DNA from 4 places in the Streptomyces sp. NPDC052101 genome. Region 1 is predicted to be linked to each of the others. Evidence: riboswitches for the same ligand, from Rfam matches in the RefSeq annotation. Region 1 holds a riboswitch; each other region holds the start of a gene.
The links. Region 1 has a riboswitch for cyclic di-AMP ahead of AB0L75_RS09700 (transglycosylase family protein). Riboswitches for the same ligand answer to the same signal wherever they lie in the genome.

Region 1 (5,466 bases):
CCGCCCGTCCCGTCAGCTCCCTGGTAGCGCCGGTGAAGGAGAACTCGGCCTCCTGGTCGCCGGTGATGACCTCCGGCTCGACCCCGAGGATGTCCAGCACACCGCGCACGAAGTCGTCCCGGTTCTCGGCGTCGCGGGAGGCGGAGGTGGCCACGAAGCGCAGGCGCTCGGCGCCGTACTTCTTGATGATCTCCGCGTACTCGCGGCAGGCGGCGAACGTCCGCTGCAGCGCCTCCGGGGCGAGCCGGCCGGTACGGTCGACACCCTGGCCGAGCCGCACGATCGTCATCCGGCGGTCCAGGTCGACGAGTTCACCGGTCTCGGGATGCACATCGGCGACCAGCAGCCGGATGGAGTTGGTGCCGCAGTCGATGGCAGCGACGCGGGTCATGAGCGGGCCTTTCTACTCTCGCTTCACAGCGGGCCTGCGCCCCCTGGTGCCGGACTCGGCCGGCGGTCACTCCGCGGCGGCGCCGAGATCGACGCACGCCCCCTTGCTCCACCACTGCGGCAGCATGGCGATCGCCTCGTCACCGAGCGGGTTCACCCCGGGCCCGGCGGCCAGCGAGTGGGCGACCAGCACATGCAGGCACTTCACCCGGTCCGGCATGCCCCCCGCGCTCGGAAAGCCCGTCAGCTCCTCGATCTCGTCCCGGCGCCGGATGTAGTCCTCGTGCGCGGAGCGATACGCGGCGGCCAGTTCGGGGTCCGTCTGCAGCCGCTCGGTCATCTCCTTCATCACGCCGTTCGCCTCCAGCGTGCCGATGGCGGAGGACGCCTTCGGGCACGTGAGGTAGTACAGCGTCGGGAAGGGCGTGCCGTCGGGCAGCCGCGGCGCGGTCTCCACGACGTCCGGCTGACCGCAGGGGCAGCGGTGCGCGATGGCCCGCAGGCCCCGCGGCGGACGGCCCAGCTGCTGCTTGAAGGCCTCGACGTCCGCTTCGGTGGGCTCGGTGCGCGGAGTGGGCGGCGGGGGCGTTTCCATGACTGCTTTCAGGATGGCTTTCTGTCGGTTGCCGGCGTGGGGCCGGTCACTGGTCGGAGGCGTCGGACTTGTCGACCCCGTCCCAGATGTTCGCGTACCAGGGCCGCTGGGCGGCCCGGAGGTCGGCCCGGGTCTGCTTGGCCGTGCCCGGGTCGACGACGATGTACCCGGTCTCCCCGGGCATCACATAGTGCAGCCGGAGCCGGATCTGCTGCTCGGCGTAGGAGTCGTCCTGCCAGCGCGCCTTGAGGTCGCGCAGCTGCTCGACCCGTTTGGCGGCCTGCTCCTGCTGCCGCCGCAGGTCGGAGATCTGCGCGCGCTGGGAGACGTACTGCCGCATCGGATAGGCGAGCGCGACGATCATCGAGCACAGCACCAGCGCGAGCAGTGCCGCCCGGCCGGTGAGCCGGGAGCGGCGGGCCTGCCGCTTGGTCTGCGAGCGGTAGACCCGGGCCGCCGTCTGCTCGCCGAGCAGCCGCAGCCTGGTCGCGGTGGAGAACCGGTCCCGGTCCTTCACGGCCATGTCCCCGCCTCCCTGATACGTGCGTACGTCCCCGCACACGGTACGGGACCGGGTACGGGGACGTACGTACGACGGGCTCAGCCTTACCCCAGGTTGGGTCAGCCCTTGAAGCGCGGGAAGGCGCTGCGGCCGGCGTACACCGCGGCGTCGTCGAGGATCTCCTCGATGCGCAGCAGCTGGTTGTACTTGGCGACGCGCTCGGAGCGGGCCGGGGCGCCGGTCTTGATCTGGCCGCAGTTGGTGGCGACGGCCAGGTCGGCGATGGTGACGTCCTCGGTCTCGCCGGAGCGGTGGGACATCATGCACTTGAAGCCGCTGCGCTGGGCCAGCTCGACGGCGTCCAGGGTCTCGGTCAGCGAGCCGATCTGGTTGACCTTCACGAGCAGGGCGTTGGCGGTGCCCTCCTCGATGCCGCGGGCCAGGCGCTCGGGGTTGGTGACGAACAGGTCGTCGCCGACCAGCTGGACCTTGTCGCCGAGCTTGTCGGTGATGACCTTCCAGCCGGCCCAGTCGTCCTCGAACAGCGGGTCCTCGATGGAGACGAGCGGGTAGGCCGCGACCAGCTCCTCGTAGTACTCCGTCATCTCGGCGGCGGAGCGCTCCTTGCCCTCGAAGAGGTACTTGCCGTCCTTGTAGAACTCGGAGGCGGCCACGTCGAGCGCGAGGGCGATCTGCTGGCCGGGGGCGTAGCCGGCCTCCTTGATGGCCTCGATGATCAGGTCGAGGGCCTCGCGGTTGGAGCCGAGGTTCGGGGCGAAGCCGCCCTCGTCGCCGAGGCCGGTGGACAGGCCCTTGCTCTTCAGGACCTTCTTCAGCGTGTGGTAGACCTCGGTGCCCCAGCGCAGGGCCTCGGAGAAGGACTCCGCGCCGATCGGGGCGATCATGAACTCCTGGATGTCCACGTTGGAGTCCGCGTGCGAGCCGCCGTTCAGGATGTTCATCATCGGCACCGGCAGCAGGTGCGCGTTGGGACCGCCCAGGTAGCGGAAGAGGGGGAGGTCCGACGCCTCGGAGGCGGCGTGGGCGACGGCGAGGGAGACGCCGAGGATGGCGTTGGCGCCGAGGGAGCCCTTGTTGTCGGTGGCGTCCAGGTCGAACATCGCCTGGTCGATCAGGCGCTGCTCGGTGGCGTCGTAGCCGACCAGCTCGGGGCCGATCTGCTCGATGACGGCGAGGACGGCCTTCTCGACACCCTTGCCCTGGTAGCGGTTGGGGTCACCGTCGCGCAGCTCGATGGCCTCGAAGGCACCGGTGGAGGCGCCGGACGGGACGGCGGCACGACCCGTGCTGCCATCGTCGAGGCCGACCTCGACCTCGACCGTGGGGTTGCCTCGGGAGTCCAGGATTTCCCGGGCTACGACGACGTCGATGGACGGCACGAGCATCTCCTTCTTGGATGTGACGCTGGAAGTGCGGGGCGCGTGTGCCTTACGGCTGTGCCTTGCGACTAGAGCCTAACCGTCTCCGGGGGATCGGCCACTGACCGACCTTCCCGTGGGCGGGGAGGACACGCAGACGGTACCCATTGTTCATCGACGGAACAAAGGGGGTTCCGGGTGAGGCCGAGATGAAGAGTGGGAAAGCCGAGGTGAAGAGGGGGGAAAGCGGCACATAAAAACCCCGCCCCGGCGCGTACGGGGGAACACGCGCCGGGACGGGGAGCCCGTGGGGACGGGGGTGGCCCTCACAAGGCCTTCAGTGTGCGGGCCGGGGATGTGAGGGCACTGTGGGTCCGTTGGGAGCCAGGTGTCACTTCAGGTGCAGCTGCTGGCCCGGGTAGATGAGGTTGGCGTCCTCGACGATGTCCTTGTTCAGCTCGAAGAGCTTCTGCCAGCCGCCCTGGACGTGGTGCTTGACGGCGATGGAGCTGAGGGTGTCGCCCGTGACGACCTTGTACTCGCCGTCGCCCTTCTTGACCGTCTTGCCGGTCGGGGTGGTGACGGTCTTGCTCTTCGCCGGGGCCGTGCGCTCGGCGGAGCGGGAGGCGGCCTGCTGGTCGGTGGAGCGGGTGGTGGCGGTGCTGCCGCTCTTGCTCGACGAGCCGGACGAGCTGTTCGAGGAGCTGGTGCTCGGGGCGGAGCCGTTGTAGGCGGCGGAGGACAGGCCCGTGCCGCAGACCGGCCAGGCGCCCTTGCCCTGAGCGGCGAGGACCTTCTCGGCGACGGATATCTGCTGCGCCTTGGTGGCCTGGTTGGCCGTCGAGGCGTAGGCGGTGCCGCCGTACGCGGCCCAGGTGGAGGCGGAGAACTGCAGACCGCCGTAGAAGCCGTTGCCGGTGTTGATGGACCAATTGCCGCCCGACTCGCACTGGGCGACCGCGTCCCACTCGGAGGCGGTGGCGGCGGAGGCGTTGCCGGCCGCCATCAGCGGGGCGGCCACGGCGGCACCGGTGACACCGGCGAGCGCGACGACACGAACGGCCTTGGACGGGCGACGGTGCTTGCCCTTACCGGAAAACAGCATGGAAGGATCCCCTCACCGACGCCTGCGAGGTGAGCTGTCGGGTTCGGGCCGGTTGAGTTGCCCGGCCGCACGCCCGCTGTCGCGGGCCTGCGGCTTCACCCCAAGCCGGTTCCGGCGTCAACCGCCGGTTCCAGCACCTACCTTGGGTCCCCCGCTCCTGCCTACGGCGCTTGACGCGACGACTGTTCCCGGGCGACCGCTGGCAGGATTCGGCGTTGCGGATGCCGGGGCTCGTGGTGACGAGCGATCCTGACCGTAGCCACGTGATCGAGGGAATTTCAAAGACGATCAGGGCTTCTGAGACTCATCCCACACTTTCGCCAAACCGGACATTAGGCATGAAGTGGGGCGCCAACTCTCCCTGTCAATCGCCCTTTTCGCCCTCGACTTTCAGGGTCTGACCGGCAGTGATGTGGTTCGGGTCGGCGCCGATGACCTTCTTGTTGCCGTCGTAGAGCGCATGCCATCCGCCGTCGACACCAAGGGAGTCGGCGATGGAGACGAGGGTGTCGCCCTCGCGGACGATGTACGCGCCCGGCTCGCGGGTCGCGTGACGGCCAGAAGATGTACCGTTCTGACCGTTTGCCGCGCTTTCGTCCGCACTACCGCCACGGTGACGCCCGCCACTGCTGAGCGCGCCGGTGTCGACCAGGCTCCAAGAACCGGCGGACTGCTGGGACTTGTCCGAGTCGTCGGTACCGGGGGTCACGGAGGGAGAGCTGTCGCTCCCCTGCTGATCCCCATCTCCGCCCGAACCGGACTTGTCGCCCTTGTCGGACTTGGGCGTGCTGGTGCCCGTGGGGTCGCCGGTCGCCTCCGGAGTCTTGGTGGCCCCTTCGCCCTGCCCCTGACCCTGGCCTTGCCCCTGACCCTGGTCCTGTCCCTTGCCTGCGCCCGTGCCTGTGCTCGGCGTGGCGGGCGAGTGGGACGAGGGAGAGCCCGAGGAATCGGAGCCGGAAGCGGAGTTGGACGCGGAGCCCGCGTCGGAACCGGAGCCGGAGCTGGTACCGGAGTCGGAACCGGAGCCCGGCGAGGATGAATCCGACAGACCGGACGAGTCGGAGGTATCGGCGGAGCCGGACCCGTCACTCGCCCCGCCGGAGCCGCCGGAGCCACCGACACCGGTGTCCACGTCGACCGAACCGGAGTTGGAGGTCAGCCCGGCGGTCAGCGCGCACATGGTCCACGGCTTGGTGCCCTGGTCGGCCAGGATCTTCTCGGCGACGGCGATCTGCTGGGAGCGGCTGGCCTGGTCGGCGCTGTCGGCGTACTGCGTGCCGCCGTACTTGTCCCAGTCGCCCTGCGATATCTGCAGGCCGCCGTAGTACCCGTTGCCGCTGTTCGCGCTCCAGGAACCGCCGCTCTCGCACTCGGCGACCTTGTCCCAGGTGGTGCCGTCGGCCGCGTGGGCGCTCGCGGCGCCGAGCAGTGGGAGGGCGATGGCGGAGCCGGTCACTCCGGCCGCGACGAGGAGGGCCGGAGCCTGACGGGGGCG
Region 2 (5,466 bases), on a different contig from region 1:
CCTGCTCCAGCGCGGGGTGCGCGCGCAGCGCGGCCAGCGCCTCGGCGTGCCGGGCGTCGTCGGTGAGGTCGGAGTCGAGCAGCTCGCACAGCGCGAGGTCCTCGGGCAGGCCGAGGCGGGCGGCCCGCTCGCGCAGCCGGAGCACGGGCAGCGTCGGGATGCCCTCGCGCAGGTCGGTGCCGGGGGTCTTGCCGGACTCGTGCGAGTCGGAGGCGATGTCCAGGACGTCGTCGGCGAGCTGGAAGGCGACGCCGAGCCGCTCGCCGTACTGGGTGAGCACGTCGACGACCGTCTCGTCGGCGCCCGACATCATCGCGCCGAACCGGCACGAGACCGCCACCAGCGAGCCCGTCTTGCCGCCGAGCACGTCCAGGTAGTGCTCGACCGGGTCACGGCCGTCCGAGGGGCCGGCGGTCTCCAGGATCTGGCCCGTGACCAGCCGCTCGAACGCGAGGGCCTGCACCCGGACCGCCTCGGGGCCGAGGTCGGCGAGGATCTGGGAGGCACGCGCGAAGAGGAAGTCGCCGGTGAGGACCGCGACGGAATTGCCCCAGCGGGTGTTGGCGCTGTCCACGCCGCGCCGCACGGCCGCCTCGTCCATGACGTCGTCGTGGTACAGCGTGGCCAGGTGGGTCAGCTCCACGACCACGGCCGAGGGCACGATGCCCGGTGCGTAGGGGTCGCCGAACTGGGCCGCGAGCATCACGAGCAGCGGCCGGAACCGCTTCCCGCCGGCTCGCACGAGGTGCTGCGCGGCCTCCGTGATGAACGGGACCTCGCTCTTGGTGGCCTCGAGCAAGCCTTCCTCGACAGCCGCCAATCCGACCTGGACATCGGCTTCCAGAGCCTGGTCCCGCACGCTCAGCCCGAACGGCCCGACGACGGTCACGAGGGGTCTCCTGTCTGCAGGTGTCTGCTGGCGATTACACGGTTTGTCGATAGGTCGCTGCCATCACTCAAGTCAGCGTATCCGGTCCTCTTTCGATCACCGATAGCGCCCACCGGTCCAGCCCGGGCGGTACCGGATCATGACCGGTATGGTTTTGATCAAGTGGTAAGAACGGACATTTATCGACTTAACAGGACTTCGCACGGTTTGTCGCGAACCAAGAGGCGAGCGGAGTAACAAGTACACCTCCGCCCGCGCACCCCTCCACTCCCCGCCTGCGCGATCACCCGAATCCCTCATGTCCGATTTGCTTTAATTTGCTACTTCGTGAGTTGGGTCACGGGCGGCCATCGGCGCCCCCACCACCCGACCACCCCTTCCCTCCTTGCCCCGTCGGCGAGTTGAGGGTTGGCAACCGCAAAGGATCAAGTACCCCATAGGGCACAGATCAAGGTCAAATAGTGCTTTGTGTGAATCCAGTACTTGTTCCCGACATGTGCTCTCGCATACGTTCCGGGCCGTCGGGCGGACGCCGAATCCTGCCGCCGCCCGCGTAACCCATCGACGAACTCATTCGTACGGCAGGAGCGGGGGACCCAGGTAAGTCGCCGGACCGGACGGCACACGTCGCACCGGAACGGCTAGGGGTGAAGCCGTGCCTTTCCCGAGGCACGGCCGGGCACCTCCCCGCCCGAACCCGACAGCTCACCTCGCAGGCGTCGGAGAGGACTTCCCCATGCGTGCTTCCGCTCAGCCCCGCCGTACCCGCACCAACCGCCTCTTCCGCGCCCTCGCCGTCGCCGGCACCGGTGCCGCCGTCCTCGCCCTGCCGCTCTTCGGCGCCACCGGCGCCTCCGCGGCCACCGGCACGACGGCCTCCACCACCGCCACCACGGTCTCCGGGTACCCGAACAACCTCGACGGCTGGATCCGCGAGTCGCTCGCGATCATGGCTCAGAAGGGCATCCCGGGCAGCTACAACGGCATTTACCGCAACGTCATCCGGGAGTCCTCCGGCAACCCGCTGGCCATCAACCTCTGGGACTCCAACGCCGCCGCGGGCACCCCCTCCAAGGGTCTGCTGCAGGTGATCGACCCGACCTTCAACGCCTACCACGTGGCCGGCACGGCGTTCTCCCCCTACGACCCGGTCGCCAACATCACCGCGGCCTGCAACTACGCCGCCGCGCGCTACGGCTCGATCGACAACGTCTACAGCGCGTACTGACGGTCCCCGGCCGCGAGGCAGAACACCGGCCGACAGACCGACGCACGTCGGTGAACCGGCACGACATCGGCCGCCCGGCACGTACCCGCACCTGACGGACGGGGGCGTGCCGGGCGGCCGCCGTGCGTCCACCGGGCCCGCCACGGACGGCCGCGTACTGATGTGCCGGTCAGTCGGTCGGAAACAGTCTTTCGAGGACGGCGGCGATGCCGTCGTCCTCGTTCGACAGGGTGATCTCATCGGCCACCGCCTTGAGTTCGGGATGCGCGTTGGCCATCGCGACCCCGTGTCCGGCCCAGTCGAGCATCGGGATGTCGTTGGGCATGTCACCGAACGCCACGGCCTGCCGCGCGGCGATGCCGAGCCGCTCGGCGGCCAGCGCGAGACCGGTCGCCTTGGTCACCCCGGACGGCTGCAGCTCCACGGTCCCCGGCCCCGACATGGTGACGGTCGCCAACGAGCCCACCACCGCGCGCGCGATGGCCGCCAACTCGTCGTCGGACAGGGCCGCATGGCGCAGCAGCACCTTGCTGATGGGCGCGCACCACAGGTCGTCGCGCCGGCCGACCCGCACCGCGGGCAGGGTCGGGTGCGGCATCCGATAGCCGGGCTCGATGAGCGTGAGCCCGTCGACGCCGTCCTGGTCGACGGCCGCGTACACCTGCCCCACCTCCGCCTCGATCTTGCCGAGCGCGGTCTCGGCCAGCTCCCGGTCCAACCGGACCGACCACAACAGGCGGCCGGATCCGGCGTCGTAGACCTGTGCGCCCTGCCCGCACACCGCGAGCCCCGTGCAGCCGAGGCGCGCGAGGAGGGGCCGTACCCGCGGGGCCGGGCGGCCCGTCACCACCAGGTGGCGGGCGCCGGCCCGGACCACCCGCGCGAGCGCGGCGAGCGACCGGTCGGAGACGCTGTCGTCGCCGCGCAGCAGCGTTCCGTCGAGGTCGGTGGCGATCAGTGCATACGCGGGGGAGGCTGCCATGATCAGAGAATACGGATACCTCGCCCCGCCGACTCATCTTGTCGTCCTGCGTACTTACGTACTGGTCAGCCCCAAGTGGTGCCCGCAGGCTCCTTGATGGTGGTGTTGATGCGGTTGAACATGTTGGTGAGCGAGATGGTGAGGATCAGCGCGGACAGCTGCTTCTCTTCGTAGTGGTCGGCCACTTCGTCCCACAGTGTGTCCGGAACCGGCTCCTCGGAGCGGTCGGCGAGCCGGGTCATCCGCTCGGCCAGCTGCAGCGCGGCGCGCTCGGCGTCGGTGAAGAACGGCGCCTCGCGCCAGGCGGCGACGGCGGCGATCCGCTCCTCGCTCGCGCCGGCCTTGCGCAGGTTCGCCGCATGGGCGTGCGCGCACGCGCTGCAACCGTTGATCTGGCTGGCCCGCAGTCCGACGATCTCCCCCAGCTCCGGCGGCAGCCCGCCTTCCCCGATCCCCTGCAGAAGCGTTCCGATGCCCTTCAGGGCGGTCGGGAGAAGGTAGGCCGCGTTGGTCATCCGTGCCTGCATGATGCTGTCTCCTGGGTGTCAGTGATGTGCGTCGATCGCTTGCACTGCACTGACGGAGCGCAGGCGGCTGATGTGACGGCCCCGGACGGGTCCGCCCGAAGGCCTCAGCCGTGGTCCGCCGCCCGGTGATCGCCATGGTCCGCCGCCTGGTGTTCAGCCATGGGCCGCCGCCAGGTGTTTCGTCAGCCGTGGGGAGGCGAACTCCGTGCCGCAGACGAAGCGCATCACCGGGCCGTAAGACGACGCGGCCGGCAGGCCGGTGAAGTACAGACCGGGCACGGAGGAGACAAAGCCGGAGCCGAGCCTGGGCGTGCCGCGGCTCACCGCGAGGCGGGTGCGCAGTTCGTGGCCGAGGAAGTCCATCGCCGCGATGTCGACGCGGTAGCCGGTGGCGGCGATGACATGGTCGGCGGCGATCCGCTCGGTGGTGCCGCCGTGCGTGCGCACGGTGAGGACGGGGCTGCCGTCCGGCGCCTCGGCGGCCGCGACCCGCTCGACGTCCTGCACCTGTACGGCGCTCTCGAAGCGCTCGCGCAGCCACCAGGCGCCGAGCGGTCCAAGGACACGGCGGACCAGGTAGTGACGGGTGGCCTCGGGTAGGTAGCGGTAGGGGTGCGGGTAGTAGCTGAGCGCCCACAGCGACCAGGCGTTGCCGAAGGGGGACTCGGGGCGCAGCTTCGGCTGGTCCCAGGGCGGGGCGCCGAAGGCGACCCGGCCGCGGCCGCGCGCGACCACACGCACGCGTGCCCCCGCTTCGGCGGCGAGCGCCGCCGTCTCCAGCGCGGACTGGCCGGCGCCGACCACGATCAGCTCCTTGCCCGCGAACCGGCTCAGGTCGTGGTGCTGGGAGCTGTGCGAGACCGGGCCCGAGGGCGCCGGTCCGTCGGCCGCGGCTCCCGCCAGCTCCGCCGGCAGGTGCGCGAGGCCCGACAGTCCGGTGGCGACGACGACCGCGCGCGCGGTGAACATCTCGCCCGAGTCCAGCTTCAGTTCGAAGCCGCCGCTCTTGTCGCGGTCCACGGCGACGACCCGCACCCGCTCCAGCTCGGGGACCAGCTTGTGCTGGAACCACTCGCCGTAGGCGATGAACGTCTCCGCCGGGATGATGTCCTCGTCGCTCACCAGGCGGCGGATGCCGGCCGCGTCGCAGTAGTCGGCGAGGGTGTGGCCGGGCTGCGGGCAGTCGAAGTTCGAGGCAGCGGGTGTCGACTTCAGGAGCATGCCGTCGGGCATGTGGTCGCGCCAGCTGACCATGGGGGCGCCGAAGACGCGGACGGGCATGCCACGCGCCCTCAGATGGGCGGCGGTGGACAGGCCGAACGGCCCGGCCCCGATGACTGCAACCGGTCGAGTCACGAAGTCCCTCCCCAGGACACGGTGCGCCACCTCTTGGTGGCCTTGCCTACTTCGTGGTGGTGCTGCCGCGGCGGTTGGTCCGCCACAGCTGATACAGGTGCTTCGCGCCCGGGCGCACGAAGCGGGCGAGCATCGTGACGAACGGCAGCGGGTCGTCACCCGCGAACCAGGCCAGCTCCGTGCCGCTCGCCCTGGCCGGCGCGTGCGGCGTCGTATAGCCGCTGCGACGGTAGGCGAGGAGGGCGGGCAGGTCGATGTTCTCCACGATGTAGCGGTGGCCGGCGCGCTGTTCCCCCTCCGGAACGGGGCGGCCGGTCAGGTTCAGATGCATCGCGCGTACGACGTCCACGCCCGACTCGTTCTCGAAGAGCCGGAACTGGGCGCCCATGCGCGGGTTGAAGTCCAGGAGCTTGTACTGTCCGTCGCGCCGGTCGAAGCGCAGGTCGAGGTCGATGATGCCGCTGTAGCCGATCTGCTTGATGAA
Region 3 (5,466 bases), on a different contig from region 1:
GTTGTACGACGGCTGGCCCCAGGCGCTGCGCATCGCCGAACGCGTGAGGTAGAGCCGCTCCCGCGCGCGGGTGATGCCGACGTACGCCAGCCGCCGCTCCTCCTCCAGCTCCTTGGTCTGGCCGAGGGCGCGCATGTGCGGGAAGACGCCGTCCTCCATGCCGGTCAGGAAGACGACCGGAAACTCCAGGCCCTTGGCGGTGTGCAGGGTCATCAGGGTGATGACGCCGGAGCCGTCCTCGTCCTCGTCGGGGATCTGGTCGGAGTCGGCGACCAGCGCGACCTGCTCCAGGAAGTCGGACAACGCCACCGACTCGCCCTCCCCGCGGTCCTGCTCGAACTCCAGGGCCACGGCCGCGAGTTCCTGGAGGTTCTCGATGCGGGTCTCGTCCTGCGGGTCGGTGGAGGCCTGCAACTCGGCCAGATAGCCGGTGCGTTCGAGCACCGCCTCCAGGACGGTGGCCGGTCCGGCGCCGGACTCCACGATCGTCCGCAGGTCCTCCATCAGCGTGTTGAACCGCTTGACCGCGTTGGTGGAGCGCGCGGCCATGCCGTACGCCTCGTCCACGCGCTTCAGCGCCTGCGGGAAGCTGATCTTCTCGCGCTGGGAGAGCGCGTCGATCATCGCCTCGGCGCGCTCGCCGATGCCCCGCTTGGGCACGTTGAGGATGCGGCGCAGCGGCACCGAGTCCTCGGGGTTGGAGAGGACGCGCAGATAGGCGAGGACGTCCCGGACCTCCTTGCGCTCGTAGAAGCGGACACCGCCGACGACCTTGTAGGGCAGGCCGACGCGGATGAAGACCTCTTCGAAGACACGGGACTGGGCGTTGGTGCGGTAGAAGACGGCGACGTCGCCCGACTTGGCCTCGCCCGCGTCGACGAGGCGGTCTATCTCGTCGGCGACGAACTGGGCCTCGTCGTGCTCGGTGTCGGCGACGTAGCCGGTGATCCGCGCGCCCTGGCCGGCGTTGGTCCACAGGTTCTTGGGGCGGCGGGACTCGTTGCGCTCGATGACCGCGTTGGCGGCGCTCAGAATCGTCTGCGTGGAGCGGTAGTTCTGCTCCAGCAGGATCGTCGTCGCATCCGGGTAGTCCTCCTCGAACTGGAGGATGTTGCGGATCGTCGCGCCGCGGAAGGCGTAGATCGACTGGTCCGCGTCACCCACGACGCACAGTTCGGCGGGCGGGATGTCGTACTCACCGGGCGGGGTGTCCGCGTCCTGCGCGGAGCGTTCGCCGGTGCCGACGAGTTCCCGTACGAGCGCGTACTGGGCGTGGTTGGTGTCCTGGTACTCGTCGACCAGGACGTGCCGGAAGCGGCGGCGGTAGTGCTCGGCGACGTCCGGGAAGGCGCGCAGCAGGTTGACCGTGGTCATGATCAGGTCGTCGAAGTCGAGCGCGTTCGCCTCGCGCAGCCGCGACTGGTAGAGCGCGTAGGCCTGGGCGAGGGTCTTCTCGAAACCGTCGGCGGCCTGGGCGGCGAAGTCCTCCTCGTCGATCAGCTCGTTCTTCAGGTTGCTGATCTTCGCGCTGAAGGACTTCGGCGGGAAGCGCTTGGGGTCGAGGTCCAGGTCGCGGCAGACCAGGGCCATCAGGCGCTTGCTGTCGGCGGCGTCGTAGATCGAGAACGACGAGGTGAAGCCAAACTTCTTGCTCTCCCGGCGCAGGATGCGCACGCATGCGCTGTGGAAGGTCATCACCCACATCGCGTTCGCCCGCGGGCCGACGAGCTGCTCGACGCGCTCCTTCATCTCGCCAGCGGCCTTGTTGGTGAAGGTGATCGCGAGGATCTGGCCCGGGTGCACATTCCGCTCGGCGAGCAGGTGGGCGATGCGGTGGGTGAGCACACGGGTCTTGCCGGAGCCGGCGCCGGCGACGATGAGCAGCGGGGAGCCGGCGTGCACGACCGCGGCGCGCTGGTTGTCGTTCAGCCCCGCCAGGAGGGCCGCCGAGTCGAGCACGGGGCGGGGGGCGCCGTCGCGGTAGTAGACGTCCCGGTCCGGCGGCACGTCGAACTTCCCGCCGAACAGATCGTCCGGAATCGACTCCGGAGCGTGATCGTCCTCGGGTGGCGGCGGGGGCTCCTCCGCGTGCCCGCGAGGGGGCTGGAGGTCCGCCAGGAAGCTGTCGTCAAAGAGGCTGCTCATCGCTCTCCGAGTCTAGGGCGCCCCACCGACAACCGGTCGCCGTCCCCGGAACATGGCCGGTTCGCGAGGAGAGTCGATCTCCACGGCCCGGCGGTCCGCGCGGCCCACCGGCCGCTCACGCAGCGGAACCACCCCATGACGCAGCCGTGAAACCGCCCCCAGGTCACAAAAATGTATCGGACATATCACGCACCAACCTTCACAGGAGTCACACGAGTTGGCTAGCGTGCGTCCGGGCCGTACGACCCCTACCGGCGATCCCCGCCGGGCCGCACGGCCTCCGCCGAGTCCGGCGCGCCTCCGCTTGGTGCCCGGAGCCGGGGACCCACCGATCCTGGGGTGAATCGGCCGACTCCCGCCCGGGACGACGCCGTAGGGCAACCCTTCCGAACCCCCGCCCGAACCCGACAGCTAACCCGGTAGGCGGCCCACTGGAAGGAGTCGCCTCCCTTGGCGTCGCATCGCAAGCCGCGCCCCGGCGGAAACCTCGGAGCAGGCCTCCGCGCTCCCGCCCTCGCCACCGCCGCCCTCACCTCCATGGCCGTGTTCTCTCAGACCGCCGAGGCCACCCCGGGAACCGATCACGCCAAGCCGAGCCTGGAGGAGGTCGAGAAGAAGGTCGACGACCTCTACCGCCAGGCCGAGTCGGCGACCGAGAAGTACAACGCGGCCAAGGAGCGGACCGGCAAACAGCGGGGGCGCGTCGACGCCCTGCGCAACGAGGTCGCCCGGCGCACCGGACGGCTCAACAAGGCCCGTGAGCAGCTGGGCTCCTTCGCCGCGGCCCAGTACCGCACCGGTGTCGCCGCTCCCGACACGGCCACCTTCCTGCTCGCGGACAGCCCGCAGGACTACTTCGACCAGACCCAGCTGATGAACCGGCTGACCTCGCGGGAGAAGAGCGCGGTCGACGACTACATAGGCGAGCAGGCCGCGACCATGAAGGAACGGCGGGAGGCCGCTCAGAGCCTGCAGACCCTGACCGACTCGCAGCACGACCTGCAGACCGCCAAGGCCACCGTCCAGACGAAGCTCGCCTCCGCGCGCGAGCTGCTGTCGCAGCTGACGGCCCAGGAGAAGGCGCGGCTGGCCGCCATCGAGCGGGAGAAGCAGCAGGAGGCGGACCGCAAGGCGGCCGAGCTGGCGAAGCAGCAGGCCGAGCAGCAGGCCAACTCGTCATCATCCTCGTCCACGGGGTCCGGGTCCGGATCGGCTTCCGGTTCCGGATCGACGGGGTCCGGCTCGACGGGGTCCGGGTCGACCGGCTCCTCGACCTCCGGCTCGTACGACACCAAGGCCGAGAAGGCGATCGCCTTCGCCCGTGCGCAGATAGGCAAGCCCTATGTGTGGGGCGCCACCGGGCCGGACTCCTACGACTGCTCCGGCCTCACCCAGGCCGCCTGGAGGGCCGCCGGCGTCACGCTTCCACGCACCACGTACGACCAGGTCAACACGGGCACCACGGTCTCCCTGGCCGACGCGCGGCCGGGCGACCTGGTCTTCTTCTACGACGACATCAGCCACGTCGGCGTCTACATAGGCAACGGCATGATGATCCACGCCCCGAAACCGGGCGCGTACGTCCGCGAGGAATCGATCTACTACGGCGGAGAGTCCATCATCCACAGCGTGGTCCGGCCGGGCTGACCGCGGCCGGGCTGACCGCGGCCGGGCTCCGGAGCGCCCGGGCCTTCCGCGTTCCACGCACGCGTGCCGCGTTTTCGCGCTCCACGCGTGCGTGCCTTTCCCGGGCGGGGATCCGGCCGCTCCCTAGCATCAGGCGCATGCCCGGCATCCCAGGTCTGCGTGCGTGGTGGGCGGACCGGCCCCCCGCGGCCGGGGCCGCCGTGATGGCGACCGGCATCCTGTCGGTCGGCCTGCGTATGACCGGCGCGGAGACGGTCTCCCGGTTGGCGTTGGCGATGGTCTGCGTCGCCTGGGTGGCGCTGGCCGCCGACTTCGTCCTGCGGCTGTGCGGCGAGCGGCTGCGCTGGGTGGCGGAGGCGGGAAGTCCCGGGGCACTCACCGCCGTCGCCGCGACCACGGTGCTCGGCACCCGGATCTCGGCGCTGGGCCGGCAGCCCCTGGCCGAGGCGCTGCTGGCGCTCGCGGCGCTGCTCTGGCCGGTGCTGCTGTTCCTGGTCGTACGGCGCTGGAGGCGGCGCATGCCGGGAGCGGTGTTCCTGTGTTGTGTGGCCACACAGGGGCTCGCCGTACTGGCCGCCACGCTGGCGGCGGCGGAGCGCACGGCGTGGCTCGCGCACACCGCGCTGGTGCTGTTCTGGCTGGGCCTGGTGCTCTACGGCCTCGCGCTGGCCCACTTCGACCTGCGGCAGGTGCTGGAGGGGGCGGGTGACCACTGGATCGCGGGCGGGGCGCTCGCGATCTCGGCGCTGGCCGGGGCGAAACTGCTCGTCGCCGCGGATACGGGCCTGTATCTGTGGGATGACGACGACCGCGGCGTGCTGCGCGCCGTGACGGTCGCGCTGCTCGTGCTGGATCTGGCCTGGTATCTGGTGCTGCTGGCCGCCGAGGCCGCGCGGCCCCGGCCCGGCTACGACGAGCGGCGGTGGTCGACGGTGTTCCCGATGGGGATGGCGGCGGTGGCGACACTGTCCGTCGCGACCGCCGTCGGCGTCCCGTGGCTCAGCGGGCCGGGACGGGTGCTGCTGTGGGTGGCGGTGGCGGTGTGGCTCGCGGTCGCCGCCGGCGCGGTGCGCGCGGCCCGCGCCGGCGGCCGGAACGGTTGACCGTCAGGTCCACAGCACGGCGATGAAGATGTTCGCCGTGGTCAGCAGGCCGACCAGCCCGAACATGCCCTTGTCGATCTTCTCCTCGTCGCGCTTCACATAGACCAGTCCGAGGATCACGATCAGCAGTGCCAGCTTGATGCCGATCTTGATGGTGTTGATGTGGTGGTGGTCGGCCTGGTTGAGCCCGACCAGGACCACGCCGGTGACCAGCATGGTCAGCGCGCCGTGCAGCATCCCGGGCACGAACCGGGCCGCGCCCTGGCCCATCGCCTTCATCTGGGTGAGGAAACCGCCGAGCAGCGCGGCGATGCCGATGATGTGCAGGCCGACGAAGAGATGGATGAGTACGTCCATGGGGCCGGAGCCTAGCCAGGGGCTCCTGGACCTCCTGTCACCGGGCCCGGCCGACACTCGACGATCCCCCGCTGACGATCTTGCATATATGCGCCCCATAGCACCCCGCACCGCCCGCTCGACCCGCTTTCCACGCTTCGGTCACTACGCTGCGTGAAGGCGACGACTCCAGAACGGCGACGCGGTCACTTGCGGTCACATCCCGGCCCGTCGG
Region 4 (5,466 bases), on a different contig from region 1:
CCGCTGACCCGTTTCGAGGGACAGGGACTGGACAAGGGACATGTGGTGAACGATCTGCTGTTCCGCCGCGTACCGCACCAGGACCGATCACCCGAATCTCACCAGGGCCGATAAACCGCTCCAGCCCCTCGTCCCGTCACCGTTAGGGTCGATGCCGTGGCCACCAGTCCTCCGTTTCCGACGTATCCCCCGGGCCCCGACGGCCTTGTTCTCCGTCATCCGCACTGGTGGCAGCGCAGGTGGGTGCGGTACGGGGCACTGATCACGCTGCTGGCGCTGTCCGGTCTGGTCATCCTTGCGCTGGTGCGCCGGCAGACCGGCACCGAGGGGTTCGTCGTCGGGCTCCTGCTGGCCATGCTGCCCGTGCCGTGGCTCATAGCCGCCTTCCGGTGGCTGGACCGGGTGGAGCCGGGCCCCTGGCGGAACCTGATCTTCGCCTTCGCCTGGGGCGCGTGCGCGGCGGCGCTGATAGCCATCATCGCCAACAGCTTCGCGACCAAGTGGATAGCCACCGCCACCGCCGACCCGGCCGGCGCGAACACCCTCGGCGCCACCGTGATAGCGCCCGTCGTGGAGGAATCCGCCAAGGCCGCCTCCGTCCTGCTCGTCTTTCTCTTCCGCAGGCGTGACTTCACCGGGATCGTGGACGGGGTGGTGATAGCGGGCATCACCGCCACCGGGTTCGCGTTCACCGAGAACATCCTCTATCTGGGTACGGCCTTCGGGACCGACCAGCTCACCGGCGACCGGGGCATCGCCTCCGTCACCGCCGCCACCTTCTTCGTGCGCATCGTGATGTCCCCGTTCGCGCACCCCCTGTTCACCACCCTCACCGGTCTCGGCTTCGGCATCGCCGCGCTCTCCGCCGAGCGGCAGCGCGGCCGGCGGGTGCTGCTGCCGGTCTGCGGCCTGCTGCTCGCGATGAGCATGCACGCCTTCTGGAACGGCTCCTCCACCTTCGGCGAGTTCGGTTTCTTCGCCGTCTACGGCGCCTTCATGGTGCCCGCGTTCGGCCTGCTGACCTGGCTCGCGATCTGGACGCGGCAGCGGGAGCTGCGGACCGTACGGGAGGAACTGCCGGCGTATGTGCTGGCCGGGTGGCTGGGGCCGGCCGAGCCGTTCGCGCTGGCGTCGATGGGGGCGCGGCGGACGGCCCGTGACTACGCCCGGCACCACCATGGCCGGCCGGCGGCGCGGACGGTGGCGCAGTACGAGGCGTACGCCACCTCGCTCGCGTTTCTGCGGCACCGGGGGCGCCAGGGGAAGGCCGGGGCCGACTTCGTCGTACGGGAGCGGGAGCTGCTGGACGAGCTGTGGAAGCGGAGGGAACTGGCTCGGCCGGCCCTGGAGTACGCGGCGCGGGCGGCTGCGCCGGCTTGGCCGGTGTACGCGGCGCCGGCGGCGATGGCATGGCCGGGGTACGGATATCCGGCGGCGCAGATGCCCTCGGCGTCCGGGCCGGCGTACGGGTATCCGACGGCACCGTATTCCGCGTACAACCCGTATCGGTCGTAGACGATCGGCGCCGGCGGTGGATGATCTCGTTCCGCCACCGGCGCCGGGTTCACACGGATGTCACGGTCAGGGGGTGAGGCCCTTGTCCCGCAGCCAAGGCGCCGGGTCGATGGCACTGGCCTGGCCGTTCGGGTGGACCTCCAGGTGGAGGTGCGGGCCGGTGACGTTGCCGGTGGCGCCGATCCGGCCGATGACATCGCCGGTGGAGACCTTCTGGCCGACCGAGACGTTGATCGAGGACTGGTGGCAGAACCACAGCTCGGTGCCGTCGTCCAGGGTCAGGACGGTGCGGTAGCCGTAGGCGCCGGCCCAGCCCGCCTCGGTGACCGTGCCGCTGTGGACGGCCTTGATGAGGGTGCCGGTGGGGGCGGCGAAGTCGAGGCCGGTGTGGTAGCCGGAGGACCACATCGCGCCGGGCTGGCCGAAGGTGCCGGTGATCGTGTACGAGACGACCGGCAGTGTGTACTGCTTGGCCAGCTCGGCCAGTCGCTTGGCCTCGGCCGCCTTCTTGGCGTCGGCCTCCGCCTGCTGTTTGGCGTCGGCGGCCTTGGCGGCGGCGGCCTGCTCCGCCTTGGCGGCCGCGTCGGCGGTCTCCTTCTCGGTGGCGGCGAGCGCGGCGGTGGTGGCCTTGCTCTCGGCCTTGCTCTGCTGCTGCTCGGCCTGGGCCATGATCCGGTTGCGCAGGGCCTCGCCGGCGTTGCCGCTGTCCGCGCTGTCGGAGGCCATGCCGGCCCTGCTGAGCGCGGTGGCGGCCTCCGGCTTGGCGGCGGAGTCTGTACCGAAGAGATGCTCGACCGAGTCTGGCAGGGATATGGAGACCGGCGGCTTGCCGGTGTTGGCGCTGGCCATGCCGCCCGCGCCGACGGCGGCCATCACACCGACGCCGAGGACGGTGGAGCTGCGCGCGAATCCGCCGCGCTGCTTGGCGACGCGGTGCCGGCCACGGACCGGGGCGAGGGAGTCCTCGGTGGGGTTCCACTCCTCCCAGGGGCCCTCCTCGGCGCGGTAGCCGCCGTAGCCGAAGGTGTCGGGCTCCGCCTCCGCGGGCATGAACGGGGCTTCTGGGGCAGGATGGTTGGACGCCACTCGGGCGCACTCCTTTCCTTCCTCCGCCTACCGGGTTAGCTGACGGGTTCGGAGCAGGAAGGTCTCCTACGCGCGTATACCGGGCGTGGACTCTGCGAGTTCACACCGGCATTCGCGTGATTCACCCCAAGGTGGTGGTTCCCCGGTTCCCTCGCGGGATTCGGCGCGTGCGCACGGAGCCGCCTCTTGTGACGGCTGGGACGACCGCGCTGCGTTATCGAACGTTAATAGACCTCAGAGTCACTTTCCAAGCCGTTCGTCTTGATCATTAACGTTTTCCGCCGCGGACTTACCGGCCAGGAGTGGCGCAAACCGGGCGAGTTGACTGCCACTAAGGAGCGTCGACGCTTTTGATGGTGACTCGATGTCATGCGGAGGGCGCTCGTCCGGTCACGGCCGGTAACGATGATCTTGATACTCCCGCCCACTCTGAACCGATGTGCATCGCACCCCACGGATGACGTACACTGGTGACACAACGACGCGGGGTGGAGCAGCTCGGTAGCTCGCTGGGCTCATAACCCAGAGGTCGCAGGTTCAAATCCTGTCCCCGCTACTGAAGACTCAGGGCCCGGAAACCAATGGTTTCCGGGCCCTGAGTGTTTGACCTGAGCGTGTTCCGGGTGGACTCAACCCACCAGGTGCCGGTTCGGCGCCTTGGCCTGCTCCTCGTACTCCGGCAGTACGACCACCTCGACACCGCCCTTCGCCAGCACCCCGGTCCCGTCGGCCGCGTCCACGAACGTGTCCGGCTCCCGCCACGCCGTGACCACGCGCCGCACCCCCGCCCCAAGGATCAGCTCGGAGCACGGCGCCGGCCGGGAGGCCCGCCGGGCGCACGGCTCCAGGCTGCTGTACACGGTGGCGGCGGCCAGCCGCGGATCCGCCGGGTCGATCTTCGCGAGCGCCGCCTCCTCCGCGTGGACCACGGGGTCCTCGCCCTCCCGGGAGTGGCCGCGCGCCAGCTCGCTGCCGTCCGCGGCGACCACGACCGCGCCGACGCTGAACGCCGTCCGCGAGGGCGGGCACAGCGCGGCGAGTTCGCAGGCGGTGCGCAGCCAGTGCCGGTCGGCGGCGGTGGGGAGCGGGCCGGTGCCGGGGGCCGTGGGCTCGTAGCGCATGAGGACCACGTCCTCGATACGGCGGGTCTCGGTCAGCCGCAGCCGGCCGGCCTGGTAGGTGCCCGGGCCGAACAGGCGGGGCGCGGCCGGGTCGCCGACGAACAGCGGGGCAAGGACCAGCTGCAGCTCGTCGGCGAGGCCCTGCTGCAGCAGCTGGGTGTGGACCGTGCCGCCGCCCTCGACCATCAGCCGCCGTACGCCGCGCACGTCGTGCAGGTGGGACAGCAGGGCCCGCCAGTCGAGGCCGGGGCCGAGCGGGACGATGTCGGCGGCGCCGCCGAGGCGGCGGGCGGCCAGCTCGGCGCCCCGGTCGGTCGTGTAGACGAGCTTGGCGCCGCCGGTGTGCCAGAAGCGGGCGCCGGGGTCGAGGTCGCCGGTGGCGGTGACGGTCACCTTCAGCGGGTACTCCGGCCGGCCCTCCCGCACCCGGGCCGCGCGGCGCTCGGCGGAGTTGACCAGCAGCCGCGGGTTGTCGGCGCGGATCGTGCCGGCGCCGATCAGGATGGCGTCGACGGAGGCCCGTACCGCGTCGACCCGGTCGAAGTCGGCCGGGCTGGACAGCAGCAGCCGGTCGGGGCCGGTGTCGTCCAGGTGGCCGTCGAGGGAGACGGCGGCGGACAGCAGCACGTACGGATACGACATGGGCGCGCTCTCCCTGCGAGTTTCAGAAGTCACTCTTGGTTCAAGTTTTAAACAAACCTACACTGGCAGCATGACGACCCGCTGGCTCACCCCCGAGGAGCAGCGCGCCTGGCGCGCGTACCTCGCCGCGACGCACCTCCTGGAGGACGCGATCGACCGACAGCTCCAGCAGGACGCCGGCATGCCGCACCTGTTCTACTCCGTGCTGGCCAACCTCTCCGACGCGCCCGACCGACGGCTGCGCATGACCGATCTCGCCGAGACGCTGAAGATCACGCGCAGTCGGCTGACCTATGCGGTGACCCGCCTGGAGCGCGACGGGCTGGTGCGCCGGGAGGACTGCCGCTGGGACAAGCGCAGCAGTATCGCCGTACTGACGGACGAGGGGATGGCCGTACTGGAGCGTACGGCGCCCGGGCATGTCGAGACCGTGCGCGCCACGTTGTTCGACCGGCTCACCCCGGAGCAGGTGCGGCAGCTGGAGGAGATCTTCACGGGGGTCGCGCGCGGGCTGCAGGGCGATGACGCCGAGGCCGGGGCGGCGGACGACGTGCCCTGGCGGCGCCGGTCGTCCTGCTCCTGAGCCACGCTCTCCGCTCCTGGGTCACATCCCGCACCCGGAAAACAATTGCTTTAAGTTTGAAGCATGGGGTAGGGTCCCCTTCGAACCGCTGATTCAAATCTGAAACAGCTGCCCGCTCCCGGAGGGATCCGCATGCCCGACACCCCCGCCGCCACGCCGCGTGCCCGCGTCCGGGTACCGCTGCGCTTCCACGACGGCTACAGCGTCGACGCCGACCTCGTCACCTTCCACGGTCTGACCGACGGCCAGGAGCACATCGCCGTCGTCCTCGGCGACCCCGGCCCGGTCCCCCTGGTGCGCCTGCACTCCGAGTGCCTGACCGGCGATGTCTTCGGCTCGGCCCGCTGCGACTGCGGTCCCCAGCTGCGCGAGGCGGTCGAGCGCATCGCCGACCGCGGGGGCGTTCTGCTCTACCTCCGCCAGGAGGGCCGCGGCATCGGCCTCTACAACAAGCTCGACGCGTACGCCCTCCAGGACCAGGGCCTCGACACCTACGAGGCGAACGCCGCGCTCGGCCTG

Region 2: it holds a riboswitch for cyclic di-AMP, as region 1 does, so the genes downstream of both, AB0L75_RS22150 (transglycosylase SLT domain-containing protein) here and AB0L75_RS09700 (transglycosylase family protein) in region 1, are expected to answer to the same signal.
Region 3: it holds a riboswitch for cyclic di-AMP, as region 1 does, so the genes downstream of both, AB0L75_RS31450 (NlpC/P60 family protein) here and AB0L75_RS09700 (transglycosylase family protein) in region 1, are expected to answer to the same signal.
Region 4: it holds a riboswitch for cyclic di-AMP, as region 1 does, so the genes downstream of both, AB0L75_RS32175 (M23 family metallopeptidase) here and AB0L75_RS09700 (transglycosylase family protein) in region 1, are expected to answer to the same signal.

Annotation. Positions count from the first base shown of each region.
Region 1 covers NZ_JBFAWH010000003.1:521,788-527,253, reverse strand. Annotated here, with positions in the region: gene AB0L75_RS09720 (Ppx/GppA phosphatase family protein) at 1-391, opposite strand, end outside; gene AB0L75_RS09715 (DUF501 domain-containing protein) at 458-985, opposite strand; gene AB0L75_RS09710 (septum formation initiator family protein) at 1,032-1,508, opposite strand; gene eno (phosphopyruvate hydratase) at 1,607-2,893, opposite strand; gene AB0L75_RS09700 (transglycosylase family protein) at 3,258-3,971, opposite strand; cyclic di-AMP (ydaO/yuaA leader) riboswitch at 3,976-4,150, opposite strand; gene AB0L75_RS09695 (transglycosylase family protein) at 4,336-5,466, opposite strand, start outside.
Region 2 covers NZ_JBFAWH010000012.1:93,353-98,818, forward strand. Annotated here, with positions in the region: gene AB0L75_RS22145 (polyprenyl synthetase family protein) at 1-889, opposite strand, end outside; cyclic di-AMP (ydaO/yuaA leader) riboswitch at 1,442-1,621, shown strand; gene AB0L75_RS22150 (transglycosylase SLT domain-containing protein) at 1,626-2,117, shown strand; gene AB0L75_RS22155 (HAD family hydrolase) at 2,287-3,099, opposite strand; gene AB0L75_RS22160 (carboxymuconolactone decarboxylase family protein) at 3,165-3,626, opposite strand; gene AB0L75_RS22165 (FAD-dependent oxidoreductase) at 3,780-4,982, opposite strand; gene AB0L75_RS22170 (ATP-grasp domain-containing protein) at 5,029-5,466, opposite strand, start outside.
Region 3 covers NZ_JBFAWH010000022.1:73,403-78,868, reverse strand. Annotated here, with positions in the region: gene pcrA (DNA helicase PcrA) at 1-2,145, opposite strand, end outside; cyclic di-AMP (ydaO/yuaA leader) riboswitch at 2,417-2,588, shown strand; gene AB0L75_RS31450 (NlpC/P60 family protein) at 2,596-3,792, shown strand; gene AB0L75_RS31445 (tellurite resistance/C4-dicarboxylate transporter family protein) at 3,930-4,895, shown strand; gene AB0L75_RS31440 (hypothetical protein) at 4,899-5,252, opposite strand.
Region 4 covers NZ_JBFAWH010000023.1:94,439-99,904, reverse strand. Annotated here, with positions in the region: gene trmB (tRNA (guanosine(46)-N7)-methyltransferase TrmB) at 1-114, shown strand, start outside; gene AB0L75_RS32180 (PrsW family intramembrane metalloprotease) at 157-1,515, shown strand; gene AB0L75_RS32175 (M23 family metallopeptidase) at 1,582-2,601, opposite strand; cyclic di-AMP (ydaO/yuaA leader) riboswitch at 2,609-2,777, opposite strand; tRNA gene AB0L75_RS32170 (tRNA-Met) at 3,084-3,157, shown strand; gene AB0L75_RS32165 (dihydrofolate reductase family protein) at 3,231-4,364, opposite strand; gene AB0L75_RS32160 (MarR family transcriptional regulator) at 4,435-4,947, shown strand; gene ribA (GTP cyclohydrolase II) at 5,080-5,466, shown strand, end outside.